Regions from separate parts of the Serratia sp. TSA_130.1 genome, predicted to be linked through region 2. Evidence: predicted binding sites of a transcription regulator. Region 2 holds the regulator's gene; each other region holds the start of a gene.
What was found. The regulator LexA, encoded in region 2, represses DNA repair genes until DNA is damaged. The targets are predictions, from matches to a motif close to TNCTGTATGTACATACAGNA.
Positions count from the first base shown of each region.

Region 1 (9,263 bases), on a different contig from region 2:
AACGCCCGTTCACGAGTTTCCAACTCCTTATCGCTGGCCAGTAACCCGTCAACTGAGACATCCCTGTCTTTCCAGGCCAACAATGACCTGATGTCGTCAGAGCGTCGTTGACGATGTGCTTTAAGCATGTTGCGCCGCCGGGCGTTGTCGGCCATTGCCTTGCGCGCCAGTTCGCCGCGCGCCTTCAACATGGCCAGGTACAGCCGGTATTCCTGTTTATCCATGGCATGATTTCCTTATTGGGGATGGATGGGTCGTGCCAATTTGATATTGGGGGTAGTCGTCTCACCCGGGGCGTATTGACGTTTAGGATGAGATCGACTTTCCAGAGTTTGCACGAACCATATTAACCTCATCATTTTTCAATTACAGCAGGATCTGAGCTATATCCAGAAGCCTTTTCAGCATCCCTTACCTGCTCCCGCAAAGATTTATTAGGGGTTTCAGGGCAACCTACAAGACTGAACGTAAAAATAAACATCAGCGTAAATCGTAAAATTGCCAGGCTGTATTTATCCACCATGCTTTCCTTAATTGATTAAAAGCATAAAACACGCTCCAAACCTATTCCATTAAAATAAATCACATCTTTTTATATGAAAAGCACCACTATCAAACACAAGTGGTTTCTTAGACTGCATCTTGATTGTTGGGTGGTAGGTGTAACATTATAATAACTATAGATACCAATTAGTTCTGTTGATTAATGAAGACCCTTGTGACAAGGGTCTTCATTTAAAATAACACTGTTACTTAACTAGTTGATTCTTACTTCTATCCTCTTAACTTCATTATGGGATCTCTGAAATTTCTTTCACTTCAGACTGGTTAATTTGCTGTTTGACGCCATTAGCATCGGTGTAGCCTACCAAGCCTGCGCTGGTTTGGGCCGGTTTAACTTTACTGACTATAGTACGGCCGTCATGTGTATAGATGGCATAACTTGAACGTGTGCATCCCGATAGGGCCATGATGGAAAAAATGACGGTCGCAGCGTACATTAGCGATTTTCTCATAAGTCTCTCCTTAACTGCACGAACATAGCTAAAATTGCACTCAATCTGATTAGGTCTCTTGGTAACGCTAAACCAGCCTCAGCTTCGAATATGACGGGCATTCGTCTTTACGCCCCACAATCCGGCCAACGCACTGATGATTGCACCAAGAAGCAAGGCAAAGAATGACCACAGAGCCGCACGCGCCAATGCATCTGCAGCCGCAGCAGCCTGCTCACGGGCTTCCTGTTTAAGCTCGGCATACTTTTGCTTCGCCTCATTAATTTTCGCTTCAGCTTCATCGAGACGTTGCTTAACGATTTGAGCTGTTTTTTCTTTAGTATCGATCAAGTTAGTGACTGTTTTATCAACCTCTGCAGGAGTCATGTCGGTGTTTTCACTCAGCGCTTTTTTCAATGAGTCCTGGTTGACATCCTGAGTAATTGCATCCGCACGCTTTTTCAGCTTACTAATCAGTTTCTGTATGATAGCGTCATTGCTATCAGGCTGGTTGAAGAAAGCCTTAATCGCATCACTCAAATCCGCTTTAGCACCATCAAGCTGCTGCTGCATAAATTCTGGCTGCAACGAAGGTATATCGCTCTTTTTCAATGCTGCTACCACATCCGATTTTAGGTTTTCCGGCTCAAGTTTTGTGTCGATGTCCAGCTGGTCAAAGAGATTTTTTCCCACATTTGCCACTCCGGAAGCACCGTTTCCAAGCGCAGAGCCTGCACCTGAAAGCAGGCTACCTGAGGTAGAAGCTATGGCGCCGAGCGCATTACCAGTCATCTTAACGGCTGAGCCAACCAACAAGGTTCCCAGAACTGCAGCAACAATGAGCGCTGTAGCCCACACCAGGAAGCCATGAATGAGACCATCATTTGCTGCCAGACGACCGGCGACGAAAGCGCCGATGGCAAGACTGACAATAATCGAGATTGCAGACCAGACGGCAACGGTGGTTCCCGCTCCATTTACCGGATCGTCTGAAGCCGGGTCAACAATGGAAAGCCCAAGACTTGTACCCAGCGTTGACAACAGTAATGACACGGCCAATACAGTGATCACACCGCCTATTACGCTACCCCATGATATTTTTTTTTCAACAACCATCCCATTTTCCATTTTCATTTACGATCCTTTTCATGTTGTTAACATTGTGTTAAGTTTGCTGAAAGAGATGCCACAGTCTCAATCGAGCAATAACAAACATAGCAATAATAATCAGTTATGCCAAATCTACGGAGGAAAATTATTACTTTAAATGCTATAACAATGAATAGTACTTAAAGAGAGAATTTAACCTCGCCGTTATTTAATATAAAACTTAATTTTCCATTCCAAAATTCCGCAAGAAAAACCGCGTGAGGATCTATACCAGCGTCCTTTAATTTACAGGCAAGCCATGCTTCATCTTTCTCTATCGAACTGAGTTCAGCAATCCTGGCCTTACCATCTTTCATTACGATAACTGAAGGCATCTTGGCGCCATCGCATACAACCGTTATTTGACCATTTGGCTCTATCTGCGCATAAGTGACTTCCTGGAAGGATGGGATCCCTTGCGCATGAAGTTGAGAGGAGACATTCAATATATCAATTTTATTTCTTTTACTCGAAATGGCATCAATAAGAAAGCGACCCTCTTTGATGATCGGTATTGGCTGACCTATAGTAACAGTGCGAAAAAAGTGTATGCGCTTACTTAATGCATTCAATAACGAGATGAGAAATACGCCGATAAAGAGTACCAGTACATATTGATGCATAGGTATTGAATCGCTATAGATCACACCACCAATAATTCCACCCAGCACGAAATTGCCGATGAAGTCTACGGGGGTCATCTGGGAAAGCTGAGTTTTACCCGATAGATTTAGATGAGTAATTACAATAACAAAACCTATCATAAACTTAACAAGTGTATAACCATAGTATTCCATAACGACAATCCTGTTGATCCTCATTGGTAGGGCTCCCTTAAATGAGAGCCCAAGTTAGTACTACTTTAGCCAGCAATTTCCTGTGCTACGCTTTCTCTGGACCAAATACGATGTCCTTTCATAGCATTACAAAATGCCTCAGCCAAATCCGCAGCCTTATCCCCCACGATAATACCTTCATCTGGTTTGGGCAACGGCAATGCATCATATAGCTTAAACGCTTTGCCTTGCAGCCCTATCGCTTTCAGATGTTTAAATGCTTGGATCACGTAATGTTTGGCGTTGCCGTTTTTCATCAAGGAGTCAATGCTGCCTTCTCCTTCCGGTATGATAACGGCATCCACCATCACAGATGGATTGCCTTCTATGGTACCGTCGACCTCTATTTCATTACCTTGCAGAGAAGTTATTCTACCTAAGTGCGGAGCAAAAACCTTTCCATGAATACCATGTTTTTTAAGGGTTTTCATAATATTATCAATAGATTCCCCACAAACACCATCGGCAGCAAGAATAGCCACTTGGCGTGATTTGAGTATCTGATGATGCCCATCGTACATACTTAATGAACGATCTTTAGATATCCCGTTGACGGGGCCAGGTAATGGATGCTTCAATTGTTCTTGGCTCAATCTTATCCCAAGATTATCTGCGACAGATTGGGCCAACTGGTGATCAATATAGGTAAGCTGATCAACCACACGTTCACGTATCCAAGGGCGCATAACCTTACCCAATTCGAAACTGAACCCTCCGACAATATGATTTTGTTCCACTTTGGTTTGGCTTAGCCAAAATAGACGTGGCTGAGAATAGAAGTCAACAAAAGTGCTACTCCTTCTGCGGGTCTTTTCACCATTTATTGGTTGCGGGTAGGTTGCAAACCCGCCCTTTGCCGGGGGGGTTTCTCTTGGCCAATTGTTATTTATAGAGTTAGGCTCGTAATTGGCTGTTCCAGAAATGCTCATACGATGCATCCCATCACGCTGATGGTTGTGGAAAGGACAAATTGGTTTATTAATAGGAAGTTCGTGGAAATTTACTCCTCCCAATCGGCTGATTTGGGTATCAATGTAAGAGAAGAGTCGCCCCTGAAGTAGTGGGTCATCAGAGAAGTCTATACCTGGAACGATGTTACCAGGACAGAATGCTACCTGTTCGGTTTCACTAAAGTAATTGTCCGGATTGCGATTCAATACCATTTTTCCAACGAGATGAACGGGAACCAAAGACTCTGGGATCAACTTAGTTGGATCAAGTATATCAAAATCGAATTTATATTCATCTTCCTCTGGAATTATCTGCAACCCGAGTTCATATTCAGGATAGTCACCCGCTTCAATGGACTCCCACAACTCACGGCGATGAAAATCTGGATCGCGGCCTGTCAGCAATTGAGCTTCATCCCATATTAGAGAGGAGACGCCGTATACAGGCTTCCAATGGAAACGTATAAAGTGGCATTGGCCTTCAGCATTGATCATTTTATAGGTATGGATGCCGAATCCCTCCATCATACGGTAGCTACGGGGAATGCCGCGATCTGACATTGCCCACATAACATTATGCAGTGTCTCTGGCTGCAGTGAGATATAATCCCAAAAAGTATCATGCGCGCTTTGACCCTGCGGTATTTCATTATGAGGCTCTGGCTTCACCGCATGGACAAAGTCCGGGAACTTAATCGCATCCTGAATGAAAAATACGGGCGTATTATTACCTACGAGATCAAAATTGCCTTCTTTAGTATAGAATTTTGTTGCCCAGCCTCGAATATCTCTTACCGTATCAGCAGAGCCTCGGGAGCCCTGGACGGTAGAAAAACGCACAAAGACAGGTGTTTTAACACTGGGATCCTGAAGGAATTCGGCAGTGGTATAGGAGGCTAGCGATTCATAGACCTGAAAATAACCATGTGCACCCGCACCTCGTGCGTGGACTACCCTTTCGGGAATGCGCTCATGATCAAAATGTGTGATCTTTTCTCGCAGAATAAAGTCTTCAAGCAAGGTTGAACCGCGAGTTCCTGACTTTAGTGAATTCTGATTATCGGAAATCTTCACGCCCTGATTCGTGCGCAGCGACTCTCCCTGAGGATCAGACCGAAATTTATCTAACTGTTTGAGCTTCTCGTTTCTATTCTTAGGTGTCTTATCAGAACCCGGCATCATGGGTTCCGCTCCCGGGGGACTTATACTCGTAAGGGGTTTAATTACCTTCTCGACGGGTGCAGTATCTTCATAGTGTGGTTCAACTGTAGAGATTGTCTTATCATTACTTCCGTTAGAAGTAAAATCAGTTTTGTTTTTCTTCATCACAAAAACCTCCATTCAAATAAAAACAATTAGTTAGGATAAGCCAAGCATTAACCACACCTACAGCATAGTTAATACATTATGGACTTGGTAGTTTTTTACGCATCATACAACGCAACGAAAGCAAAAAATTAACGTAAAATTAACATTAATTTAAAAGGTTTTATTTTTAAATATTCTACGGAGGTTATGGTCAGAGCTTAAGGTTTCAGAAATAAGGTGGCGTTACGCAAAAATGCCGCATCATATATTCCATAAATCGAGATCTATTGACTTAAGTAAAAATTGCAGGCAGGTAAAGAGAGGCTTTTAGAAGATTGGCGTAGCAGGCGCGCATATCAGTTATAACCTTAATGGCCAACCGATTGAATTGTTAGTATCAAAAGTATCGAACCATATATTGGTGCTAAATAGTGAGCTGCTGACCGAATGTGCGGCAACTGCCCCATGAAAAAAAATCCTTCGCCCCATGATGCCACTTTCCGGCAATTTCTGACGCAACCTGAGATACCCCGCGACTTCATGGACATCCATCTGCCGGCCATAAATCGCTGCCACTGGTCATCCCGGTACTTTCTATACCGGCAAATGCAGCCCATACCCGTACCCGACCAACTGGCTGCGGGAGTTTGATGATCCGACGCTGGCCGGGAAACTGTACACCGGCGATTTTCCGCTGGTTGATGTGACGGTCATTCCCGACGAAGAGATTATGGGCCACCGCAGCATGTCCGCCCTGACCCTGCGGCAGAAACATATCCGTCAGCGCGATCTGCGCCAGCATCTTGACTACCTCTTTCGCTCCTGCAGCGGCAAGCTGGCCGCTCAGTCCGTCCTGTTCCGGCTCACCTACGCCTCTGAAACCCTGAAAGACCAGGGCTGGGACAATTATCTGCTGGACGCGAAAGAGTGGAAGTCCGGCGTCGTGCCGGTACCGTCACAGCATAACGGATTCTACGTCGTAAAAGCGGCGCTGAATACCGCTTTTGCCCAGGACGGTCCCATATCCGCCCCCGGTGCCGCGCCACTCACAATCAGGACGTTATCCACAAATTTGGGGGATAACCTGTGCGCATCGTCGGTAAAAATATTCACCTCAAAATGAGGGGCTTGTGCCCGTCGCGCGGTTGACCTCGCCATCATCCCTTGTCTTTCCTCGTCGGTTTTATATTATACTGGTTATGCATACAGTATTATTATAATAACGCATTCGATTTCCGACCAGAGGAGAACATAAAATGAGCAACGCATCACGCACTCGCACACCGCAGGACACGGCCGGCACGCAGGAAAGTCGCGCCAAAGCGCTGCAAAGCGCCATCACCGCCATCGAGAAAGCGTTCGGCAAGGGCGCCATCATGCGCCTGGGCGATAATCACGGCATGGCCGTCGAACGTATCCCGACCGGCTCGCTCGGTCTCGACATCGCGCTCGGTGGCGGCCTGCCGGTCGGCCGCATCACCGAAATCTACGGCCCCGAGTCGTCCGGCAAGACCACCGTCGCCCTGTCGGTCATTGCCTGTGCCCAGCGCGCCGGGCTGCAGTGCGCTTTTATCGATGCCGAGCACGCGCTCGATCCGCGTTACGCGCAGCAGCTGGGCGTCGATATCGGCGAACTCCTCATCTCCCAGCCCGACACCGGCGAGCAGGCGCTGGAAATCTGTGACGCGCTGGTGCGCTCCGGCGCCGTCGGCGTGGTGGTGGTCGATTCCGTCGCCGCCCTGGTGCCGAAAAACGAGCTGGAAGGCGAGATCGGCGACGCCCAGATGGGTCTCCAGGCCCGCATGATGAGCCAGGCGATGCGCAAGCTGAAGGGCAGCATCAACACCACCCGCACGGTGGTGATCTTCATCAACCAGTTGCGCATGAAGATCGGCGTGATGTTCGGCAACCCTGAAACCACCGCCGGCGGCAACGCCCTCAAGTTCTATGCCTCGGTGCGTCTCGACGTGCGCGGCGCCGGCAACGTCAAGGAAGGGGAGACCATCATCGGGCGGGATACCAAGGTGAAGGTGGTCAAGAACAAGGTCTCGCCGCCGTTCCGCCAGGCGCAGTTCCGGCTGCTGTTCGGCGTCGGCATCTTCCGCGAGGGCGAAGTGCTGGATCTGGCCGTCGACGCCAAATATATCCTCAAGACCGGCGCCTGGTACGAGTATCAGGGGGAGAAAATCGGGCAGGGGCGCGAGAAGGCCGCCGGCTGGCTGCGCGACCGTCCCGACGTGGTGGCCACATTGACCACGCAGCTGCGCACGCACTACCTGCAGGCGGCGCAGCCGGCCGCGGCTTCAGCCGACGCGGACACGCCCCCAGATGACGATGCCTGGCAGAGCGTGCCGGAGGCCGTGTGATGCCGGTTCGCCTCTATGACGCCGGCGTGCCCTGCGGGTTTCCGTCGCCGGCGCAGGACTACCTCGAGCAGCGCCTGTCGCTGGACGACATCTGCATCCGTCACCCGGAGAGCACCTACCTGGTGCGCGCCGAGGGGCAGTCGATGCAGGACGCCGGTATCCTCGACGGCGACCTGCTGGTCGTGGAGTGTTTCTACCGGGCGCAGCACGGCGACATCGTCATCGCCACCGTCGACGGCGAGTTCACCTGCAAGCGCCTGCAGCTGCTGCCCCGGCCGATGCTGTTGCCGGCCAATCCGGCCTTTGCGCCCATCCCCCTCGGTGACGACATCGAGACCGTGATCTTCGGCGTGGTGCGCCACGCCATTCACACGCTGTAATCCGGCCCGGTTATCGCCACCTGCACATTCCGCAAAGCCCGGAGACCCCGCCATGTTTGCCCTGGTTGACGTCAACAGTTTCTACGCCTCCTGCGAAACCGTCTTTCGCCCCGATCTGCGCGGCCGGCCGGTGGTGGTGCTGTCCAATAATGACGGCTGCGTCGTCGCGCGCAGCCGCGAGGCGAAAGCCTGCGGCATCAAGATGGGGGAGCCCTGGTTCAAAATCGCCCGGGACGCCGAGCGGCAGGGCGTAGTGGCGTTTTCGTCGAATTATGCCTACTACGCCGACATGTCGCATCGGGTGATGGCCATCCTTGGCCATCTGACGCCGCGACTGGAAGTATATTCAATCGATGAATGTTTCTGCGATCTGACCGGTATCCCGGCCGCGCAGCTGGAATCGCTCGGTCGGCGGCTGCGTGAAGAGGTGCGGCGCCGCACCCACCTGACGGTCGGCGTCGGGATCGCGCCGACCAAGACGCTGGCCAAACTGGCCAACTACGCCGCCAAGACCTGGCACAAGACCGGCGGTGTGGTCGACCTGAGCGCGCCGGCGCGTCAGCGTCGCCTGATGGCGCACGTGCCGGTAGAGGAAGTGTGGGGCGTTGGCCGGCGGATTGCCCGCCGGCTGGCAACGATGGGCATAACCACTGCGCTGCAGCTGGCCGACATGCCGGCGGCCGCGGCGCGCCGTCAGTTCTCGGTGGTACTCGAGCGCACGGTGCGCGAGCTCAACGGCATCGCCTGCCTGGGCCTGGAGGAATTTGCGGCGCCGAAGGAGCAAATCGTCTGCTCTCGCTCGTTCGGCGACAAGCCCACCGAGCTGGACAGCGTCAGCCAGGCGGTCTGCGCACATGCCGAGCGCGCGGCACAAAAGCTGCGTGGCGAGCGGCAGTTCTGCCGGCACATCTCGGTGTTCGTGGCCACCAGTCCGTTCGCCGCCGGCGAGACCTATTACGGCAACCAGGCCACCACAAGACTGGCGACGCCCACCCAGGACAGTCGTGACATCATTCAGGCCGCCCAGCGGGCACTCGAACGGATCTTCATCGCCGGCCACCGCTATCACCGCTGCGGCGTGATGCTGGGCGATTTCACCAGCGAACGCGTGGCGCAGTTCGGCCTGTTTGACGACGCACCACCGCGCAAAAACAGCGATCGGCTGATGCAGCTGCTCGACAGCCTCAATCAGGACGGCAGGGCGCCGGTGTGGTTTGCCGGGCAGGGTATTCCCGATCGCGCCGATGGCTGGAAGATGAAACGGCAGCGGCTGTCGCCG
Region 1 covers NZ_JBQZFS010000011.1:69,718-78,980, reverse strand. The annotation lists gene ACUTQY_RS24285 (hypothetical protein) at 1-224, opposite strand, end outside; gene ACUTQY_RS24280 (hypothetical protein) at 356-523, opposite strand; gene ACUTQY_RS24275 (YgdI/YgdR family lipoprotein) at 792-1,016, opposite strand; gene ACUTQY_RS24270 (YrzE family protein) at 1,095-2,129, opposite strand; gene ACUTQY_RS24265 (DUF421 domain-containing protein) at 2,285-2,941, opposite strand; gene katE (catalase HPII) at 3,007-5,259, opposite strand; partial or broken gene ACUTQY_RS24255 (Rpn family recombination-promoting nuclease/putative transposase) at 5,704-6,052, shown strand; gene recA (recombinase RecA) at 6,495-7,604, shown strand; gene umuD (translesion error-prone DNA polymerase V autoproteolytic subunit) at 7,604-7,984, shown strand; gene umuC (translesion error-prone DNA polymerase V subunit UmuC) at 8,037-9,263, shown strand, end outside.
Region 1: recA (recombinase RecA) is a predicted target of LexA. The motif match lies at 6,430-6,449, and genes of this name have one in related genera.

Region 2 (11,306 bases):
AAATCAGTAGCCCTCGATCCGAAATACCCCAAAGTGCGCGAGTACCTGGGGGAAGCCTATATGCTGAAAGGCCGGCCCGATCTGGCTCGCCAACAGCTGCAGGTGATCCAGTCGCTGTGCGGCACCGGGTGCGAGGAGTACCGCGATTTGGCGGCGGCCATCGACCGCCACCCGGAATCTTGATCCGACGCGCCTGCGGAGGTGACTATCAGCGGCGATGCGATACGCGATGAACTCGGCCACTATCTCTCCCGCCTGTGGCGCTATGCGCTGGTGCTCTCGCACCGGCGGGATGTCGCCGACGATCTGGTGCAGGCTACCTGCCTGCGTGCGCTGGAGCGCGCCGCGCAATTCACCCCCGGTTCACACCTGGATCGCTGGCTGTTTTCCATCTTGCACTCTATTTGGCTCAATGAAATTCGCGCCCAACATCTTCGCCAGGGGCAAGGCTGCATGGCGGCGGAAGAGCTGGGCGATGCGGACAACGGCGAACAGCCGGTCTGGCTCCATGAAGTGATGCGGCGCGTCAGCCGGCTGCCGACGGCCCAGCGCAACGCGCTGTTTCTGGTGTATGTCGAAGGGCTGTCTTACCGGGAAGCCGCAAAAGTGCTGGCGGTGCCGATCGGCACCGTCATGAGCCGTTTGGCGACCGCACGTCTGGCATTGGCCGATGACCGCCCGTTGGCAAACGCCGGCCCGCACCGCAAAGAGCGCCATCCCGCCCCCTTGCCTCCTGCTCGTCGATAACGCCCTATTCCAACGAGCGGATAACCCGGCATGGCTGCCCCAGAGGGGGTTATTGAGCTTTGCCCAAATAAACTAGAGGTAGCAACGCTTTAGAATCGATTACCTTTTACCATTGTAAATACTCTGATACTATGTTTTTATTAACGTCATAAGGAAATATAAGGATGTTCCTAAAAAAAGGAAAATCGTGGAAACCGCATATTTATTCTCTTATGATATCTGCTATTTACCAACATAAAATATATGATTACTGAAAAAGTAAAAATAAGGAAATTACAATAATCATGTTTAAAATAAAGATATCAATACTACATTGTCCATTGAAATAATAATTATCGAGCATACCATAATTTACTAGCCCTCAGGTATAAATACCGCCAAACCAAGGAGACCTTAATAATGAAGCTTACTTCATAACGAAGTTTAACCAAGGTGTTCAGGGCAATATTTTTAGTTTTCTAAATTAAAAAGTGAAAATAACTAAATACCATAATCATTCAAAAAGGTAATTATGAAAAAATTAGAATCATTACAGTACGCTAGAGCGATAGCAGCTATGCTTGTCGTCATAGACCATACTGTAACGCAATTCTCGCTCTATCAGTCTACAGGCATTGACTTTATTGATACAATGCTTAAGAAAACAGTTAATATGGGTAACATTGGCGTATATGTTTTCTTTGCTATCAGTGGCTATATAATGTCCTATACGACAAAAAACAAAACCTTTGATGTTTCATATGCTAAAGTTTTCATACAAAAAAGAGTAAAGAGGATATATCCTTTATATTGGGTATATCTTTCAGTATTTCTTGCATTATGGGGTTTAGGCCTGGCAATGCGCTCCCATCACTATAGTGTCTCACAAATATTATTTTCATATCTTCTCATACCATATGGAATAACGGAAGATAAAATAACACCACCAGTTTTGACACAAGCATGGACATTAAGATATGAAATGCTATTTTATATAACATTTGCATTTTTCATAATGTTAGGAACAAGCAAGAAATTAATGCCGATTTTATTACTTGTATTTTTTTCAGCATTAGTAATGCTTTCACACCTTAATATATTCCCTGCGGCAGAATTGAATTTATTTTTCTCAAATTGGTTACTTTTACTTTTCGTACTGGGGATATTACTAGAGAAAAACCAACATGTTATAACAAAAGTTCTGGCAGGAGTGAATAATCATACCCTGTGGATAATTACAACCATATTGATACTAATAGCGACCTACATTGACAAACCTGTAATCCTAGACTACCTATTAAGCGTATTGATACTGATTTTTATCTTACCGATTAATCAAGATAGTAAAACCCTCTTAAAGATTGGTGATGCATCATATACTATATACTTGAGTCACTCATTCATAGTGTTAGCTTACGGAATGGTATCTAAAAGCACTTCCAATATATGGATATGCCTAATTTCCGGCTTTATCACAATACTTGCATCTGCCATTTTAGGTATATTGCTGTATGAAAAAATAGAAAAAAGAATACATCGTTAATTGGAACATAAATAATTAATGGCCACTTAATAAAAGTGGCTATCAAAATTATAAAAAAACGTCTCATCAAATAAAAAACCATGAAACTCAATAAAATATATAGCATCAAGGATAGCGCAAAGCAGTAAAATCTAATAAGATTACTATTAAATCACTCATCATTACACGATTTAAAATAATATTGTTACAGACAATATTATTTTTGCCATGTGCCCCCTTCCCCCCATAATCCCCCCTTTATAGACCTTACGATACATCCCGATCAGTTCTTCATCGCGGCTGTTGTACTCCAGGCCGCTTAACAGCTTCTCTCTTTCCGTCATCACACAGGGCTCCTGCTCATCACGCGGGTGAAAGGCGTTATACCGCTCTCGTCCCCCGCTCTCCAGCGCTAAAAACGGCAACGTTGATTTGCCGCCCGACGGCGGGGAAAAGTTGTGACGCATCTCTCTTTTAGCGCGATCGGCGCGCCTTTCCCTGCGCTATCATCAGGGGAAAAGGGGGCAACTCTCGGCGATTCGCCGTAATCATGGTAAAATCGGCTTTTTTACGTACCGGGATATTTGCGATGAACTCAACCACCCAGGAAAAGCTGCTGGCGCAGGCTGAACGCCTCTGCCAGCAACGCAATGTGCGATTGACGCCGCAACGGCTGGAAGTGCTGCGTCTGATGACTCAGCAACCCGGTGCAATCAGCGCATATGACCTGCTCGATCTGCTGCGCGTCGCCGAACCGCAGGCCAAGCCGCCGACGGTATACCGCGCGCTGGATTTTCTGCTGGAGCAAGGGTTTATCCATAGAGTGGAATCGGCCAACAGCTACGTGCTGTGCCACCATTTCGAACAGCCGATGCATACGTCCGCGCTGTTTATCTGCGACCGCTGCGGCCAGGTGACCGAACGCACCACCGAAGGCGTGGAGGAAACGCTGCAGAAGCTGGCACAGGAAGCCGGATTTGCACTGCGGCACAGCGTGGTGGAAGCGCACGGTCTGTGCGCCGGTTGCGTTGAAGTTGAAGCTTGTGACAGCAAGCATGACTGCGCCGAACACGATCACAGCATCGCCATCAAGAAGAAGTAAGACGAAGTCAGGTACTTCCCTGTACCTGCGGCCGGGGCGCCAGAGGATGGAGCGACGCCGGCCTGCGCTGTTGCCGGCCGCCGTCAGTGGCGGCCCTGCGTGTTACCAGCGGTGTTTGGTGTGATCTTCCCAGGCCTTCACCTCTTTTTCGGCCGCCTCTTTCTGGTAACCGTAGCGCTCCTGAATTTTGCCGACCAGCTGTTCGCGTTTCCCTTCGATGACCGTCAGATCGTCATCGGTCAGCTTGCCCCATTTCTCTTTCACTTTGCCTTTCAGCTGCTTCCAGTTACCGTCGGCTTGATCTTTATTCATAGTCTCTCCGTTAACCTGTGGTGAATCAGTGATCCCTGTTGCCGGTCGGGGTTAACCAGAAATTTTTCTGGCCGATGCTTCCTTCACCTTAAGAAGCACCGCTCCCCTTCATTTACCAGCCACATGATTCATTCTAGTTAAACATGGAAATAAAAAAGCCAAAACACAGAATAAAAAACCATTAACAAACAAAATAAAAACAAAAAACGCTAACAAACAACGAACTAACGCGAACAGATCAAGGCTGAAAACATGTAAGCAAACATGACCAAAATCATAAGAAAAACTAACCATTAACCCAACAAAACGTCCGGTTTAATGTGCAGTAAACCAGCTGCCGCGCACCTGGTGACGGTGCCAAATCCAGCCCAATGCCACGCCACGCAACGTCAGAAACACCGCCAGCGCCAGCCAGAGCCCGTGATTGCCAAGCAGCGGCACACTGAACAGCGTCAGACCGTACCCTGCCGCGGCCACCGCCATGCTGTTACGCATCTCAGCGCCGCGCGTGGCGCCGATAAACATGCCATCCAGCAAATAGCACCACACCCCGACCAGCGGCAAAATGACCTGCCACGGTAAATAGTGGGCGGCCAACGCGCGCAGCTCCGGTAGGGAGGTCAACGCCGCCACGATCTGCTGGCCGGTAACGGCATACGCCAGGCCGAAGGCCAACGCGACCAGCCCCGCCTGCCTGCAGGCCGCGTGCCACACCTTACGCAGTTGGCTGCCGTCCCGGGCGCCGTAGGCGTGGCCGGAATGGGCCTCCACCGCATAAGCGAAGCCGTCGAGCGCATAGGCGGTAAACGTCAGCAGGTTCATCAACACCGCGTTAACCGCCACCACATCGCTCCCCAGGCGAGCGCCGAAAATGGTCAGCGACGCAAAGCACAGCTGCAGCAGCAATGAACGCAACATGATGTCGCGATTGAGCGCCAGCAGGCGACGCAGATCGCCACGCCAGGCCTGACGCAACATCGCCAGGGTAATACCACGCAGACGCATCACCCGCCACGCCAGCCACAGGCCGAGCAATAGCGTGGCATATTCGGCGATGGCGGTGGCCGCCGCCGCCCCTCGCACGTTCCAACCCAGGCCCATCACCAGCCAAATATCCAGCACGATGTTCAGCAGGTTGCCGACGATCAGCAGGATCACCGGCGCACGCACGTACTGCACGCCGAGCAGCCAGCCCAGCAGCACCAGGTTGGCCAGCGCCGCTGGCGCGCTCAACCAGCGGATCTCAAGAAAACGCCGCGCCTGCTCCAGCACCGCGCCATCGCCGCCGACGATCCGCAGCGCCAGTTCGATCAGCGGGTAGCGCAACAGGACGATCGCCCCCCCGGCCAACAACGCCAGCAGCAGCGGTTGCATAAAGGCGCGCGCCAGCGCCTGCGGGTTCTTCGCTCCCAGCGCCTGCGCCGCGAGGCCGGTGGTGCTCATGCGCAGGAACAGCAGCAGCATGAACAGGAAGCTGGTCGCCACCGCGCCGATCGCCACGCCTCCCAAATAGATCGGGCTGTCGAGGTGGCCGATCACCGCGGTGTCCACCAGCCCGAGCAGCGGCACGGTGATATTGGAGAAAATCATCGGCAGGGCGAGGCGCCACAGGGCTTTATCGGTGTCGCTGGTGAAGGCGGAAATCAGGCGCATGATGGGATGTTCCTGTGACAGAGTGACGAAGGGCGAAGTCAGAAACAAAAACGCCCCAAAACAGGGGCGATTGATACAGGGAGCGGCGGTAATGGCGCGGCGATTAAATCCAGTCGCCGTTGCGGATCACGCCGACCGCCAGCCCTTCGATCGTGAAATTCTGCTGGCGCAGATCGACCACGATCGGTTGGAATTCGTTGTTCTCCGGCAGCAGTTCAACCACGTTGCCGTGCTTTTTCAAGCGTTTGACCGTCACTTCGTCTTCGATGCGCGCGACCACGACCTGGCCGTTGCGCACGTCTTGTGTTTTGTGCACCGCCAGCAGATCGCCGTCCAGAATGCCGATGTCGCGCATCGACATGCCGTTCACCCGCAACAGGAAATCGGCGCTCGGTTTGAACAGGGATGGATCCACCTGGTAGTGCCCTTCGATGTGCTGCTGCGCCAGCAGCGGCTCGCCGGCGGCGACGCGGCCGATCAGCGGCAGCCCTTCTTCTTCTTCCATCAGCAGGCGGATACCGCGCGACGCGCCGGAGACGATTTCGATCACGCCTTTGCGTGCCAGCGCCTTCAGGTGCTCTTCGGCGGCGTTAGGCGAACGGAACCCCAGACGCATCGCGATCTCGGCACGCGTCGGCGGCATGCCCGTTTGCGAAATATGATCGCGAATCAGATCGTAGACCTCTTGCTGTCTGGTAGTTAGTGCTTTCATTCCGCCCCCTGTTTGTTTATACAGTCTTGCTGTGAGTATATACAGGTAAGCGCGGATTGGGAACCGAAGAATAAATAAAAATCAGTCAGTAGGCGCTTTGCATCAGCCAAAATGCTGCCACAAGACCGTGCCCCAAACGAACAGCGCGAGTACGATCGCCAGCGACACCGCCGCCGATCCCATGTCCTTGGCCCGCCCGGACAGCTCATGGTGTTCGCTGCCGATGCGATCCACCACCGCCTCGATCGCGCTGTTCAGGATCTCGACGATCATCACCAGCGCCACCGATCCGATCAATAAAATGCGCGCTATCGCACCCACGTCCAGCCAGACAGCCAGTATGATAGCCAGGAGGGTCACCACCAGTTCCTGGCGGAACGCCGCCTCGTGTTGCCAGGCGGCGGAAAGCCCTTTATAAGAATAGCCGGCGGCCTTGATGATGCGGGTCAATCCGGTTGCTTGGTTTGCCATGTTTTCGTGCCTTTCTCAGAGGTCGGTCATAATAAAAAGAGTCTAGAACAGTCCGCGCTGACGGCTCTCGGTTTTCGAACACCACAGATCTGCTACCCGGTTTCTGGTATGCTTGCGGCGCATTGCTAACAAGAGGCTTCACGTTGTTATGTCAGGTTGGCGTAAAATTTATTATAAAATATTGAATTTACCACTTAAATTGTTGGTAAGAAGTAAGGTCATCCCTTCAGATCCGGTTACCGAGCTAGGGTTGGATCCCTCACGGCCGATTTTGTATGTTTTACCTTACAATTCCAAGGCGGATTTGCTGACGCTGCGCACCCAGTGCCTGGCGCAGGATCTGCCCGATCCGCTCAACGCGCTGGAGATCGACGGCACTGTGCTGCCGAGCTACGTGTTCATTCACGACGGCCCGCGCGTGTTCCGCTACTACACCCCGAAAGAAGAGTCGGTAAAGCTGTTCCACGACTACCTGGATCTGCATCGCAGCAATCCGGATCTCGACATTCAGATGCTGCCGGTTTCGGTCATGTTCGGCCGCTCGCCGGGCCGCGAAGGCCACGGCACGCCGCACCTGCGTCTGTTGAACGGCGTGCAAAAATTCTTCGCCGTGCTGTGGCTCGGCCGCGACAGCTTCGTGCGCTTCTCCAACACCGTTTCGCTGCGCCGCATGGCCACCGAACACGGCACGGATAAAACCATCGCGCAGAAACTGGCGCGCGTGGCGCGCATGCACTTCTCGCGTCAACGCCTGGCCGCTGTAGGCCCAAGCCTGCCGGCCCGTCAGGATCTGTTCAACAAGCTGTTGGCGTCCAAAGCGATCGAAAAAGCGGTCGAGGACGAAGCGCGCAGCAAGAAGATCTCGCACGAGAAGGCCCAGCAGAACGCCATCGCGTTGATGGAAGAGATCGCCGCCGACTTCTCCTACGAAACCGTGCGTCTGTCCGATCGCGTGCTGAGCTGGACCTGGAACCGGCTGTATCAGGGCATCAACGTCACCAACGCCGAGCGCGTGCGCCAGCTGGCGCAGGACGGCCACGAGATCGTCTACGTGCCCTGCCACCGCAGCCACATGGACTATCTGCTGCTGTCCTACGTGCTGTATCACCAGGGCCTGGTGCCGCCGCACATCGCCGCGGGCATCAACCTCAACTTCTGGCCGGCCGGCCCGATCTTCCGTCGCCTGGGCGCGTTCTTCATCCGCCGCACCTTCAAGGGCAACAAGCTTTACTCGACGGTGTTCCGCGAATACCTCGGCGAGCTGTTCACCCGCGGTTACTCGGTGGAATACTTCGTGGAAGGCGGCCGCTCCCGCACCGGGCGTCTGCTGGAACCGAAAACCGGCACCCTGTCGATGACCATCCAGGCGATGCTGCGCGGCGGCGCCCGTCCGATCACGCTGGTGCCGATCTACATCGGCTACGAGCATGTGATGGAAGTGGGCACCTACGCCAAAGAGCTGCGCGGCGCCACCAAGGAAAAAGAGAGCCTGTTGCAGATGCTGCGCGGCCTGCGCAAACTGCGCAATCTGGGCCAGGGTTACGTCAACTTCGGCGAACCGCTGCCGTTGACCGCTTACCTCAACCAGCACGTGCCGCAGTGGCGCGAGTCGATCGATCCGATCGAAGCTCAGCGCCCAAGCTGGTTGACGCCGACGGTCAACGATCTCGCCGGCCAGATCATGGTGCGCATCAACAATGCCGCCGCGGCCAACGCCATGAACCTGTGTTCCACCGCGCTGCTGGCCTCGCGCCAGCGTTCGCTGACCCGCGAACAATTGCTCGAGCAGCTCGAGTGCTACCTGCAGCTGATGCGCAACGCGCCTTACGCGCATGACGTCACCGTACCGACGCAGACGCCGGACGAGCTGCTGGATCACGCGCTGAACATGAACAAGTTCGAGGTGGAAAAGGACAACATCGGCGACATCATCATTCTGCCGCGCGAGCAGGCGGTGCTGATGACCTATTACCGCAACAACATCCACCACCTGCTGGTGTTGCCGTCGCTGATCGCCAGCATCGTCATGCATCATCGCCGGGTATCGCGCGCCGAACTGCTGCGCCAGATTGGCATGATTTACCCGATGCTGAAAGCCGAGCTGTTCCTGCATAACGACAAGGAGCAGCTGCCGGACGTGCTGCGGCCGATGATCGACGAGCTGATCCGCCAACAGCTGATCTGCGACAAAGGCGACGAGCTGGTGCTGAACCCGGCGCGCATTCGCCCGCTGCAGCTGCTGGCCGCCGGGGTGCGCGAAACCCTGCAACGCTACGCCATCACTATGTCGATCCTCAGCGCCAACCCGAGCATCAACCGCGGCGCGCTGGAGAAAGAGAGCCGCATCATGGCACAGCGTCTGTCGGTGCTGCACGGCATCAACGCGCCGGAGTTCTTCGACAAGGCGGTATTCTCCACCCTGGTGGCGACGCTGCGCGAAGAAGGCTACATCAACGACAGCGGCGATGCGATCCGCGAGCACACCCTCGAGGTGTACAACATGCTGAGCGATCTGATCACGCCGGAAATCAAGCTGACCATCGAAAGCGTCAACATGCCGGAAGAGACCAACGCTCTGCCGCAAACCAATGCGCAAGAAGAGAAAGACGAGTGATTTCGCCCGGCGCGGAAACACAAAAGGCACCCCGAGGGGTGCCTTTTTTCTTGCTGCAGGAAACCGTTACGCCGGCAGATAGCTGAGCGCGATGCCGATAAACACCACCAGCCCGACATAATTGTTCTGCAGGAAGGCCTTGAAACAGGCCTCGCGCTCGCGCCCGGCGATCTGCTTCTGCTGGTGAATGAACAGCGCGCCCGCCAGCAACAGCGACCAGTAAAACGCCCCGCCGAGCTGCGCCAGATAACCGACCCACACCAGCAGCAGCAGCGTCGCGAACTGCAACAGCCCGACGATCAGCTTGTCATAACGCCCGAACAGGATAGCGGTGGACTTGATGCCTATTTTCAGATCATCGTCGCGATCGACCATCGCATACAGCGTGTCATAGGCCACCGTCCAGCAGATGTTCGCCAGCAGCAGCAGCCAGCAGCTGAGCGGCAGCGATTCGCTGACCGCCGCATAGCCCATCGGAATGCCCCAGCCGAACGCGGCGCCCAGCACGAACTGCGGCAGGTTGGTCACCCGCTTCATAAAAGGATATACCCAGGCCAGCGCCAGCGCCGCCAGCGACAGCCAGATGGTCATCGCATTCAGCGTCAACACCAGGCAGAACGAGATCAGCACCAGCACCACGAACAGCACCTTGGCCTCTTTCGCGCTCACCCGGCCGCTCGGCATCGGCCGCCCGGCGGTGCGCTTTACGTAGCCGTCCACCGCGCGATCTGCGTAATCATTCACCACGCAGCCGGCGGCGCGCATCAGGAACACGCCGAGCACGAACACCACCAGAATCGACAGCGGCGGCACGCCTTTCCCGGCCAGCCACAGCGCCCACAGCGTCGGCCACAGCAGCAACAGCGTGCCGATCGGTTTATCAATGCGCATCAAATGGCTGTAAGCCCGCCATTTACTTTGAGTCACGCTTCCCTCCAACGTCTTGCTCTCCTCTCTTATGCGGGAACCGCTGAATACAGCGGCGAAGCCGGTAAAAACAGTTCGGTCAGCAGCAGCGGCTTGCCCGCCAGCCGCAGCCGTGAACGACGCGCCCACAGCGCGTCCTGCCGGCCGATATGGATATAGTCGCGGGTCAGATCGCCGCTGCTGAACAGATAGCGCCCGAGCGGCAGCGTCCCCAGATCCACCAACGCCTGATCGGGGCCGGTCAGCGTATGTTCCGGGATCACCGTGCGCCCCAGCAGCCAGGGCTGGTCGTCGCCCAGCAGCACCACTTCGCGCAGCCAGTAGCGCGGGCTGTCGGGCAGGTGGTTCGCCTCGTCGCCCAGCGCCTCGCGCGTGACGAAGCATTCGCGCTGCGGTTCAACGCGCACCTGGGCGCAATGGCGTTCAAATCGGCGGGTCATGGAGCCTAACTCCATCAGCCAGTCGCTGACGGCGGCGGGCGCCGGAGGATCCTGTTCGGATAACCACTCCAGCGGCGGCAGGATGGAATCCCTGATGCCAGACATTGCTTTACTCCTCGCCTGAACCGCAGCCGGTACGGCGCGCCAGACGATACAAACTGTTAACAGGCCCCCATTGTAGCGCAGAAATGCGAAAGCGGCAGGCTGATTCGTGGCGAAAACGGCAGGCCTATCGGCCGGAAAAACCGGGGTTCTGTCATCTTTTTGCCATCCGCATTCTCTATCTTCATTTCCCGGCGCGCTGACGATTCTGTGATCGCCCGCAAAGTTTCAGCTTCCTCGCGTTGTGTTATCTACGCGCGTAGATACCCTGATACAGCAGCGTTGAATCGCCATGCGTCCGACATGATTTGTCGGCACACCTTTGTTGCCGGCACCAGGGAAACCATCTTTAACCGCGCCCCTCCAGGCGCAGAACAAAAGAGGATAGCACTGCCATGAGCGAAACAACGCTTGCCCCTTCACAGACCGCCGACGCCGCGCTGGCGGCCGATGAACGCCTGGCGACCAAAGAGGGGCGCAGCCAATTTTGGCGCGCCACCTTCTCCTGCTGGCTCGGCACCGCCATGGAATACGTCGACTTCGCGCTGTACGGCCTGGCGGCCGGCATGGTGTTCGGCGACGTGTTCTTCCCGGAAGCCACGCCGCTGGTGGCGCTGCTGGCCAGTTTCGCCACCTACTCCGTCGGCTTCGTCGCGCGGCCGATCGGCGCGCTGGTGTTCGGCTGGATCGGCGACCGCAAAGGCCGCCGCGTGGTGCTGATCACC
Region 2 covers NZ_JBQZFS010000010.1:31,831-43,136, forward strand. The annotation lists gene ACUTQY_RS23605 (tetratricopeptide repeat protein) at 1-183, shown strand, start outside; gene ACUTQY_RS23610 (RNA polymerase sigma factor) at 202-747, shown strand; gene ACUTQY_RS23615 (acyltransferase family protein) at 1,259-2,269, shown strand; gene ACUTQY_RS23620 (hypothetical protein) at 2,440-2,715, opposite strand; gene zur (zinc uptake transcriptional repressor Zur) at 2,838-3,350, shown strand; gene ACUTQY_RS23630 (CsbD family protein) at 3,453-3,662, opposite strand; gene dinF (MATE family efflux transporter DinF) at 3,978-5,315, opposite strand; gene lexA (transcriptional repressor LexA) at 5,419-6,027, opposite strand; gene ACUTQY_RS23645 (diacylglycerol kinase) at 6,130-6,498, opposite strand; gene plsB (glycerol-3-phosphate 1-O-acyltransferase PlsB) at 6,647-9,112, shown strand; gene ubiA (4-hydroxybenzoate octaprenyltransferase) at 9,179-10,051, opposite strand; gene ubiC (chorismate lyase) at 10,069-10,584, opposite strand; gene ACUTQY_RS23665 (MFS transporter) at 10,977-11,306, shown strand, end outside.

Region 3 (11,306 bases), on a different contig from region 2:
GCTGCAGAGTGATGTCGCCATTGTGGATCCGCACGCAACCAAACAGCTGCTCCGGTTCAATCCACTCTTGGAACACGCAAGCACCGCCGGCAGCGAAAGGTTCATCGCCATGGCTGGCAGGCTCTACGCTGACCTTGCCATCCTGAATGACATAGTGGCTGCCGAGGCATGCCGTGTTTTGCGGCAGCAGCGGTTTGACGGCGTTAGCGATCAGTTCCAGGTATTCTCGCGTTTCTTGCGCTTTCAACAGCATGAATCGCGGTGGCGATTGGGGGTGACAAAATAGCGTCAGGGCATTTTCCAGCCGAGGCTGAATGGCGGAAAAGGGCACGGGTGCCAACTGAGCGGCGGTATCAAATATCGCCTGATAAGGCGTTACGTCCGGCAATAAAGATTGCCATTCAAGTCGGTTATTGGTCAAAGTGTTAGATGCAATCGTTAAAAAGGGAAAGGGCGATTATACAAGAATAACGGCAGCTTGATACATGTGGAGTGCCAGTTGGCATCAGGGAGTTTGACATCGCGCGATGACTGTGCAAAAAACAGTCTAAAAGACGGCTTAATTGCCGGGGAAATTCGGCGTAAAGCTGTTATGCTTATTTGAAGTTACGCGGTCACTGAAGAGCTCAAGATGAAATATCAGCAACTGGAAAATCTGGAGAGCGGTTGGAAATGGAAGTACCTGGTGAAGAAGCACCGGGAAGGGGAACTCATTACCCGCTACATTGAAAACAGCGCTGCTCAGGAAGCGGTTAACGAGCTGCTGAAGCTGGAAAATGAGCCGGTAAAGGTACTTGCATGGATTGCCGCTCATATGAATCCGGATCTGGATAACCGGATGAAACAAACGATCCGCGCCCGCCGCAAACGTCATTTTAACGCAGAACACCAGCATACGCGTAAAAAATCTATCGATCTGGAGTTTTTGGTTTGGCAACGTTTGGCTGCCCTGGCGCGTCGTCGCGGCGTGACGCTGTCGGAAACCGTCGTGCAGCTTATCGAAGATGCTGAGCGCAAAGAGAAGTATGCGAATCAGATGTCGTCGTTGAAAGAAGACCTGAAGGCGATTCTCGGCAAAGAACCTAAATAAACGGGGCAGAGCGCCTTCGTTGCACCAGGCCTTGAATGCTCTGACAAAAACAGGACGAAAAAAAACCCCGCATTGCGGGGTTTTTTATTAGGCGAGTAAACTTAGCCCTGAGGCTGAGTTACAACGTCTTTGATACCTTTAACTTCGATCTCTACGCGACGATCTGGTGCCAGGCAAGCGATCTGAGCTTTGGTAGCGCGGCCAGATTTGTAGCCACAGGTGTTGCCAGTAACTGGCTCTGCTTCACCCATACCACGTGCAGAGATTTTGTCTGACGGGATGCCTTTGGAGACCAGGTAGTCAACAACGCTCTGTGCGCGTTTTTCAGACAGTTTCTGGTTGTACTGGTCAGAACCAACGGCGTCGGTGTAACCCAGAACCACTACGGAACCGTCTTTAGGATCCATGGAGCTCAGCTGGGTGTACAGCTGATCCAGAGCCTGCTGGCCTTCTGCTTTCAGAGTAGACTTGTTGAAGTTGAACAGCACGTCAGACTTCAGAGTGAAACGCTTGGTTTCAACAACTGGAGCCGGAGCTGGAGCTGGAGCAACTGGAGCAACTACGTCATCCTGACCGAAGCGGTAAGAAACGCCCAGGCTCAGCATGGTGTTGTCTGGACGCGCGCCAACGGTACCTGCGTCACCGATGTTGCTTACGAACTGGTAGTCCAGGCGAGTAGCCCAGTTTTTGGTCAGTGCGTATTCAACACCCACAGCAGCCAGCGGAGAAACGCCGGTGTCGTGGTCGCTCAGACGCTGACCAGTACGGCCGTAGTTCGCTTTGGAGTCTGCGCGCCATACCATACCACCCAGACGAGTGTAGATGTCCAGATCGTCAGCAATTGGGTAGCTCAGTTTAGCGGCCAGTTGAACGCCCTGCGCTTTGAAAGCACCGTTGTTCACGCTGCCTTTGTAAGGCATGCGGCCCAGCCAGTCATAGCCCAGTTCGAAGCCCAGGTATTGGTTTGCCTGGTAGCCCAGGAACGCGCCTGCACCCAGCTGATCTTTATGGGTTGGGCCATTGCCGATACCGTTCTGGTAACCGTTACCGTAGAAACCAGTGTCGTGGTACTGGGACCAGCCCAGTTTAGCACCGGTGTACCAGGTGTTATCTTTTGGAGCGGCTTGCGCTACGGTAGCGAAACCTGCCAGTGCCACTGCTAATGCGATAGCTGTCTTTTTCATTTTGCGCCTCGTTATCATCCAAATAGGCAATGAGCTTTAAAGCTGTTTAAGCCCTTGGTTAAATTCCTTCGCCAAGGTTTAAGCCCTCGTTTGTTACTCGCCAGTTTTTCTGACGTTATAGAGCAACCTTGGCGATGTAAAGTCTACAACGTGGCGCGAAAGTTACAAGTGTGATGTGATAAGGCTCTAAAAAAAAACGCAGAATCGTACATATTTGCTAACATTCTCCGCTCAAAAAAGCGGCGATCAACAGGGCGTTTTTCCTTGCCGAACCGCGGCCGGACTAGCTTTTTGCCTTATCCCGCAAAGGTTCCCTTTACGGGGTGCGAAAATGATGGGAAAAATCCTAAATTTACTTAATGATACAAAGAAGAGTGAATTTTTAGGGTAGAACACTGTCCGTGAGTCGGGCTAATGTCACGTTGTGGACGCATGATAAACCCGTATGCGTTACCCAATTCTGCCGCTCGTCTTAATTTTAGACGATCCTCCTCTGTTAGCTCGGGCAACCAGCCGAGAACCACGCTGTAATTCCCCGTTTGCAGCGCTTTTTCCATTGCCTCAACCGTATTCACCGGGCTGATCTGGCTCAATTGCACCACTTTATCCACCGGCAGGCCGGATTGCTGCAGCCACTGTTTGCTTAATTTTTGCTGCGGCGTGAGCCACAGAAGCCAGCGAGACTGCTTGCCCAGTTGCTGCAGCAGGGGCAACAGCAATTGAGCCACTGCGGGCTGGCGCTCGTTGTAAACAAGTTCACTGATCAAGCCATTCTCTTTGCCGACATCCGTGTTCTTCGCAACATTGCGCGTTGTATAAGAGCCATGGCCGAAATGAGGTTGGTAGAGTGATTGAGTACGCATAAAGTTCCCGCCCGTCGTGTTACTGTATGTTTATACAGTATCCCTGATTTAGGATAAGATCAACCCAAATTTTCGTAGCGGCTCGCATAATTGCGATCATTTTTTGTACCGATGGTTTTTGTGATTGGCAGGCGGGCGGATAGTGCGTATTTTTCTAATTAGTTGTTCACGTTACTTTTTTCATTGATGAGAGAAATAATACGGCCAGAACCTAAAGGCCAGAACCTAAAAAGGAGGAACGCTATGAAAAGGATGTCGACGAGAAGAATCGCGCAGGCTAAAAATTGCTTTGCGGCATTGGGGGCCATCACGACTCGGTCGCAGTTCGGCGGTTACGGTCTGCTGGCTGAGGGCGTCATGTTTGCGGTGATAGCGGAGGGGGAGCTGTATTTGCGGGCTACGGCAAGCATGGAACCCGCCTTTCGCGCCCGCGGAATGGTCAATATGGTCTATTCCAAACGCGGTGTGCCCATTACCTTGCGCTATTACTGGGTTGACGAGTCGCTGTGGCGGGAACGCAACGAGCTGGTGGGGCTGGCCTGGCAGGCTGTCAGGGAGGCGCGCCGGGAGCAGCGGCTTAAGGCTGGCGATCACGGCCGACTGAAGGCATTGCCGAATATTGACGTCAATATGGAACGTCTGCTGTGGCGAGCGGGCATTCGCAACGCTTATGACCTACGGCTGCATGGCGCCAAACGCAGCTATCTCCGTTTATTGAAACAGCAGACTAATTTGGGGCTACGAGTGCTGCTGTCGCTGGGCGGGGCGATAGCCGGTTATCATCAGGCGGCGTTGCCGGCCGAATTACGCAGCGAGCTAGTGCGTTGGTTCGATCATACGATGGCGATGCGCCGCCATGGGCATGAGCCAGTTATTCAGGGCCCATCGATCGGGCCCTGAATAGTTAGGCTGCCTTATTGATTTGGGCATGCAGCGCGGTGAGCTCCGGCAGCAGCTCGAGCACCAATCCCACCTGCTGCAAGACCAATTGTTCTTTGCTTTCAGGTTCCGGAACGGCTTTGCTGATGCGCTCCGCCAGCTGTTCCAACGCCTGCGCAATGCGCTGGCTGTTCCGTTCTTCCTGATGCAGGGCGCCGTCCACGTAACACACGGCGTCATTGAGCAGATCGAGCGTGGCCGGGGTGTTCAGCCGCTCGCGGTGCGCCCCCAATGCGGAGATATAGCTCAGGAGCGTGTGGTTCAGACAGAGCAAGCGGAAGGCGGCTTCCTGCAGCGCTTTGTCGGCCTTGGGATCGGCTGACATGTTGGAGATGACCGAAGCCAGTTCCGCATCGCTGTTATGGGCATCTCGTCGTGCGATGCGGTAAGCGAGGCCGTTATCCTTACCTTGATGATATTGCACCAAAATGGCGTCCAGATAGCGGCAGTTGGCATTCAGCGTTTTATCCACCACCGCCGGCAGTTGGCGGAACTTCCAGTCTGGCCAGATGAAGCTGACGGCCGCCCAGGCGATGGCGCAGCCCAGCAAGGTATCGTAAACGCGCGGGGCGGCCACTTCGAATCCTTCACCCAACAGGTTGAAGCACAGCAACACCAGCAGCGTGATGAACATCGTCGCGTGGGCATATTGCACGGTGCGGAAAGCGAAGAACAGGACGCCGGTGATGACGATCAACACCAGTTGTCCTTCTACGGAAGGCACGAAATAGAGGATTGGCAGGCCGATCAGGATACCTGCCAGAGTGCCGATGATGCGCAGTGCCAGGCGCCGGCGGGTGGCGTTGTAGTTCGGTTGGCAGACGAACAGGCTGGTCAGCAGGATCCAGTAACCGTGCTGCATACCGGTGAACTGGATAAAGGCGTAACCGACGCACAGCACCGCCGACATGCGGATCGCATGGCGGAACAGGGCCGACTGCGGCGTTAAATGGCGGCTGATGCGCAGCCGGATGTCGCTCCAACCGGTCAAGCGATCGTCGGCCAGGCTGTTCTCTTCCGCTTGTCCGCTCGCCAGCGTTTGCTCGGACTCGATATTGGCCAACTGCGCATCTATCGCATGCAGGTTTTTCAGCAGATGCGCCAGCGCCTTGGTCTGTTCGCTATTGCCCTGGGTTTCGGCGATGCGTGCCAAGGCCTCCTGAATGCGGCTGAAAGCCGGCTCAAAACGCGGGTTGTGCTGGTATTTTTGCCGCAGCAGGATCGATTGTGCCAGCTGGCGGCAGGCGCGCGCCTGCATGCTCAGCAAACGCTGGAAGCGGAATAAAATATCGCTGTGACGGAATTGCCGGCTGAGCGCGTGGTACTGAACGTGGGAAGAGCTGGCGCGTTCGTGGATATCCTGCGCGACAAAATAGTAGTGCAAGGTGCGGCGGGTGCCGCGCTGGCCGCGATCGCCTTTCAGGCGCGTCAGCAGCGAGGCTTTGGTCTGGTTGAGTAACGCGACCAACGCGCTGTTGGCCATCGCGACATCCATCCATGGCAGGTCGGCGGCGCGTTCGGCGTCGGGATCGAACAGATTGGCCTTGGCATCCAGATAGTTGGCCAGTTGATCGTAACAGCGCGCCAGGTTTTCTTGCAGCGGCCGGATCGGGAACAGCAGGTGGCCCGCCAGCGTCAGCAAGTTGTACCACAATGCACCGATCACCAGCAGCAGCGGTTGCTGATACCAGGCATCGTACATGGAAGTGCCGAGCATGGTGTAAACCGCGATCAGCAGCGCACCGAAGGCGATGGTGGCGTAACGTTGCCCCAAGGCGCCCAGCAGGATAAAACCGCAGGTCGAGGTGGTTAAGCCAAGCGCGAACAACCAAGGGTAGGGAAACAGCAGCTCAATCGAGGCGGAAGCAATAAAGAAGCATACCAACGTGATCAGCAGATTGCGTAATCTGCCGGCCAGGCGGTCGTCCAAATCAGTCAGGGCGGCTGCCACCACGCCCAGCGTTAACGGGATAGTCAGCTTGGGAATGCCGAGCCACCAGGGAACGGCGGTGGTGCCGATCAGCGCAATGAGGATGCGCAAGTGATACAGCAGATTGCTGTTGTAAGTATAACGACGAACTGCGGGTGCAAAAGAGAGCACGAAAAACTCCTCAAACGGAGAAAAAATTAACGCTGTTGATAGTGGCGGCGAGCATTCTCAATACGGGCTTGCTGAGCCATTTCTACCGAGACGACGCGGCGTCCCACCGGCCACAGCGCGATGGCGGCTATTTTGAAATTGGCGATGCCGACCGGAATGCCGATGATTGAAACGCATTGCACGATACCGGCGGCAATGTGTGACAGACACAGCCACCAGCCGAACAGCACCAGCCAGATAATGTTGAGCAGCGAGCCGCCGGCGGAGAGCAGCGCATTGCTTTTTTCCGGATACAGTTCATCGACGTGTATCGCTTCGTTGCCGAACGGCACCAGCGACAGCTTGGTGATTTCCCAACAGGAGCGGGTAAGCGGCAGTGTGATGACAAGCAGCACGCTGAACACCGTAGCAATAAGCCAGCCTAGCGTGGTGAAGAAACCGCCCAACACAAAATTAAGAATATTCAGTACAGTACGCATAGACGTCATTCTGCTCTAATGATAGCCAAACCGCGATGCGGGCGTATTCACGATAAAAACGCAAAATCTATTCTACCCTTTTTTTAGCGCTAGAGTGCCACTGCTTATCGCAGGTAAACTGGCAGATATCCGTTATTTAATCTCAACATAGTCATGGCGCGACGATATGGAACTTAAAGCGACATCGCTGGGGAAACACCTGGCTCAGCACCCTTATAACCGCGTGCGGTTGCTGCACGCCGGCGTTGAGGTGAGCGGGGAAAAACATGAATACCTGATCCCCTTCAATCAACTGATTCAGGTCAGGTGCAAGCGTGGCATCGTCTGGGGCGAGCTGGAATTTGAATTACCGGACGAAAAAGTAGTGCGGTTGCACGGCACCGAATGGCAGGAAACGCAGCGTTTTTATCACTTTCTGCAGCAGGCGTGGCAGCAGTGGAGCGCCGAGATGAGCGACGTCAGCGCCGGCGTGTTGCAACAGCAGGTGGCGCAGATTAAGCGCATTGAACAACAAGATAAATGGTTCAAAAAGTCTGAGCTGGGCAAGCTGCAGCAGCAAATTCGCGAGGCTTTCTCCGCGCTGCCGATGCCGGTGGCGCGCCTGGAGGAATTCGATAACTGCCGGGCTGATTACCATCTGTGTTTGCAATGGTTGCAGCAGGGGGAGCGCAGCATCGAGCAACGCAACCGGCAGTGGACCGAGCGCATGCTGGATCAACACCATGATTTCTTCCAGACCGTCGAGAGTTCGCCGCTCAACGACGCCCAGAGCCGGGCGGTGGTCAATGGCGAGGATTCCGTGCTGGTGTTGGCCGGCGCCGGCAGCGGCAAAACGTCGGTGCTGGTGGCGCGCGCCGGCTGGCTGTTGCGTCGTCAGGAGGCTGAACCGGGTCAAATCTTGCTGTTGGCGTTCGGCCGTCAGGCCGCCGGCGAGATGAACGACCGCATCAAAGAACGTTTGGGTGATGTCGGTATTCAGGCCAAGACCTTCCATGCCTTGGCGCTGCAAATCATTCAACAAGGCAGCCGCAAAGCGCCGGCCATCAGCCGGTTGGAAACCGATGCCAAAGCGCGCAAAGAGCTGCTGATCACCCATTGGCGCCAACAGTGCGCGGAGAAGAAAGCGCAGGCCAAGGGGTGGCGTCAATGGTTGACCGAAGAGCTGGAATGGGAAGTGCCGGAAGGCGACTTCTGGCAGGATAAGCGCCTGGCGGATCGCCTGGCAAGCCGGTTGGAACGCTGGTTGGGGCTGATGCGCATGCACGGTGGCAGCCAGGCGGAAATGATCGAGCAGGCGGATGAAGAAATCCGCGATCTGTTTTCAAAACGCATCAGGCTGATGGCGCCGCTGCTGAAAGCCTGGAAAAGCGCCTTGAAAGAGGAAGGGGCGGTGGACTTCTCCGGCCTTATCCATCAGGCGGTCAACATTCTCGACAAGGGGCGCTTCGTCAGCCCGTGGAAACATATTCTGGTCGACGAGTTTCAGGATATCTCACCGCAGCGTGCGCTCTTGCTGGCGGCATTGCGCCGACAGAACAAGCAGACCTGCCTGTTTGCTGTAGGGGATGACTGGCAGGCGATTTATCGCTTCAGCGGCGCAGAACTGACGTTAACCACGGCCTTCGCCACGAACTTCGGCGAAGGCGCGCAGTGCGCGCTGGATACCACCTATCGTTTCAATGAACGCATCGGCGAGGTGGCCAACCGGTTCGTGCAGCAGAACCCGCACCAGCTGAAAAAACCGCTCAATAGTCTGAGCAAGGGCAATAAAAAGTCGGTGACGATCCTGCCGCACGAGCAGTTGGAGCCGCTACTGGACAAGCTGAGCGGCTACGCCAAGCCGGATGAGCGCATCCTGGTGCTGGCGCGTTACCACCATCTGAAACCGGAAGCGCTGGCGAAAGCGGCCACCCGCTGGCCAAAGCTGGATCTGGAGTTTATGACCATCCACGCCAGCAAGGGGCAGCAGGCGGAATACGTCATCATCGCCGGTTTGCATGAGGGGCGTGACGGCTTCCCCGCCGTGGCGCGCGAGTCGGTGTTGGAAGAGGTGTTACTGCCGCAGCCGGAGGACTTTCCGGATGCTGAAGAGCGCCGTCTGCTGTATGTCGCGTTGACTCGCGCCAAACATCAGGTATGGCTGTTGCAGGATCGTGAACGTCCTTCGGTGTTCGTCGACCACCTGCGTGAGCTTGGCGTTCCGGTGCAGAAAAAACCGTAAGCAGCAGGCCTGGCGGCAGCCAGGCCGAAAGGACTATTTCAGGCGGTCTTGCAGGTAACGCTGATAGTCGGGGATGGCGATCGCCACCTCGCTTTTGAACAGCGGAGAGTCAATCAAAAAATCAGCGGTCGAACGGTTGGTCGCTACCGGAATATTCCAGACGGTCGCCAGCCGCAGCAGCGCCTTCACGTCCGGATCGTGCGGAACCGCGTTCAGCGGATCCCAGAAGAAGATCAGCATGTCTATCTTGCCTTCCGCAATCAGTGCGCCGACTTGCTGATCGCCCCCCATTGGGCCGCTCAGCATGCTGGTGACGGGAATGCCGCTGGCACGCTGGATCAGGTTGCCGGTGGTACCGGTGGCGTACAACTGGTGCTGCGCCAGAATGGTCTTGTGGCTTTCAACCCATTCCAGCAGGGCCTGTTTGCGGTGATCGTGCGCCACCAGCGCAATGTGCTTGCGCTCGGCGATAGTGCGGGTGGTCAATTCCATCTCAGTGTCCTTCGCTAATCGGGGATGTGCGACAGATTACTGAAACTGTTTTTCACTGCCTAGCGTTTGCAGCTGAAAATGCGAAGAAAAGGCGCCTTTGCGGCTAAGGCGCCGGGAGGGATCAGCGAACCGGTTGTTTGTTGGCCCAGTGCAGGAAGCGCTTCTGGGTTTCCTTGTCCGCCTGTTGGAACCAGTATTGCAGCATCTGTTCCGACACGTTTTCACCTTTCAGCGTCACCGTCGGGGCATTCACCGGTGCGCCGGCCGGCAGGGAGGCTATTGTGTTGCCTGTGTTCGGCTGGACGAAAAGCGGGACGGAAGCCGGGCGGTTTTGGCGATTGTAATCCGTCATCACCTTTTCCAAATCGGCATTGAAGGTGACACTGTCGGGATGCAGCACATCATGCTGGAACGGCAGGGCATTACCCTCTTTATCCACCACCCGATAGTTCAGCGTTTTATCAAAGCGTTGCGTGTCACGATCGTTCTCGATGCGCGGCAGTTCGATTGCCACCTGACTGATCTTTTGCGTATTGAAGGTGGCAACCAGCGGCAGGGACGCATAGGCCTGCGTATGCTGGCCGGAACGTACGGTTTTGGTCACTTTAAACAGCAGCTGGTGCTGTCCGCCATCCAGTTCAAGGCTGTCGGCGCCTTTTAACAACGAACCTGTCATTTTCTTGCCGTCGACCACCAGCAGATCGATGTCCGGGGAGAGTTTCAGGGTCGTAGCCGCGGCAGGCATGCTGATGCTGAGCAACGCCGCAACCACCAGACCAAATTTCATCATTATCTCCTTATAAAGTGACGTAGCTCTAAGTGTTGAACATGGCATAGGTTGTGTCAAAATTTTTCAATCGGGTATTTTATTTACATTTTCACATATTTATTTGTAATTAGACACGTATGTGCGTGGCTGAACCGCGACAGCCTCAGACCATAAGATTACGCTGAAGTTTCCTGCGCGTAGCGTTTAGCTGCGCGAATGCCGATCGGTTACACTCGAAACGGAAGAGTGACGCAGTGATAAACGGGAGTTGAAGATGCAAGATCAAGAGATTGTTGAGTTATTGCAGCAGGTGAAAACCATCGCGCTGGTGGGCGCCAGCGATAACCCGTCGCGGCCCAGCTATGGGGTGATGGCTTATCTGTTGTCGCAGGGATATCAGGTGATCCCGGTGAGCCCAAAACTGGCGGGGCAGACGCTGTTGGGGCAGCCGGTTTATGCCACGCTGGCCGCCATCCCGCAGCCGGTCGATATGGTCGACGTTTTTCGCAATTCGGAGGCAGCCTACGGCGTGGCGCAAGAGGCGATAGCGATCGGTGCCAAGGCGCTGTGGTTGCAGATCGGCGTGATTAATGACCAGGCGGCAGTGCTGGCACAACAGGCCGGGCTGCAGGTGGTGATGGATCGCTGCCCGAAAATCGAAATCCCGCGTTTGGGGCTGGAGCGCTAAATAAAAAGAGCCCGGCGCGATGCCGGGCTCTTTCAGGGTTTCTCAGGTCTTGGCGCGGTCAATTGCGCAAGCGTGGCGCCTGTAACTGGTGACGGATGGATTCCGCCAGTTCATCCAGCGATGGTTGCTCGGGATGCGCTTCCTGGGGCTCGCCATCCAGCTGCGCTTCCGCCAGATAGGTATGCACCGGTTGGCCTTCCTCGTCTTCCATCACCACGTGGTACCAAGGAGCGGAACGCAGTTCATCGTTCGCCGCTATCTCGTCAGCTTTGGGTTGTTCCAAAGAGTATTCAGGGTCGATATCGATAACGACGCCCAAATACCCCAGCAGTTTATGCCTAACCTGTTGTCCGATACCGAATTTGCTGGCAATCATGATGACCTCCTGAGAAACAATGCCTTGCTCATATATGGGGGCAAGGCAGCGCATTTCAAGTTACATCACCCGACAAGCGAAGCCTTTCAGATACAGCCCCTCAG
Region 3 covers NZ_JBQZFS010000002.1:271,408-282,713, reverse strand. The annotation lists gene ACUTQY_RS08135 (AAA family ATPase) at 1-421, opposite strand, end outside; gene matP (macrodomain Ter protein MatP) at 632-1,090, shown strand; gene ompA (porin OmpA) at 1,192-2,274, opposite strand; gene sulA (SOS-induced cell division inhibitor SulA) at 2,631-3,137, opposite strand; gene ACUTQY_RS08115 (TfoX/Sxy family DNA transformation protein) at 3,381-4,037, shown strand; gene yccS (YccS family putative transporter) at 4,042-6,177, opposite strand; gene ACUTQY_RS08105 (YccF domain-containing protein) at 6,204-6,656, opposite strand; gene helD (DNA helicase IV) at 6,823-8,877, shown strand; gene ACUTQY_RS08095 (methylglyoxal synthase) at 8,911-9,369, opposite strand; gene ACUTQY_RS08090 (DUF2057 family protein) at 9,491-10,156, opposite strand; gene ACUTQY_RS08085 (CoA-binding protein) at 10,413-10,826, shown strand; gene hspQ (heat shock protein HspQ) at 10,885-11,202, opposite strand; gene rlmI (23S rRNA (cytosine(1962)-C(5))-methyltransferase RlmI) at 11,263-11,306, opposite strand, start outside.
Region 3: sulA (SOS-induced cell division inhibitor SulA) is a predicted target of LexA. The motif match lies at 3,158-3,177, and genes of this name have one in related genera.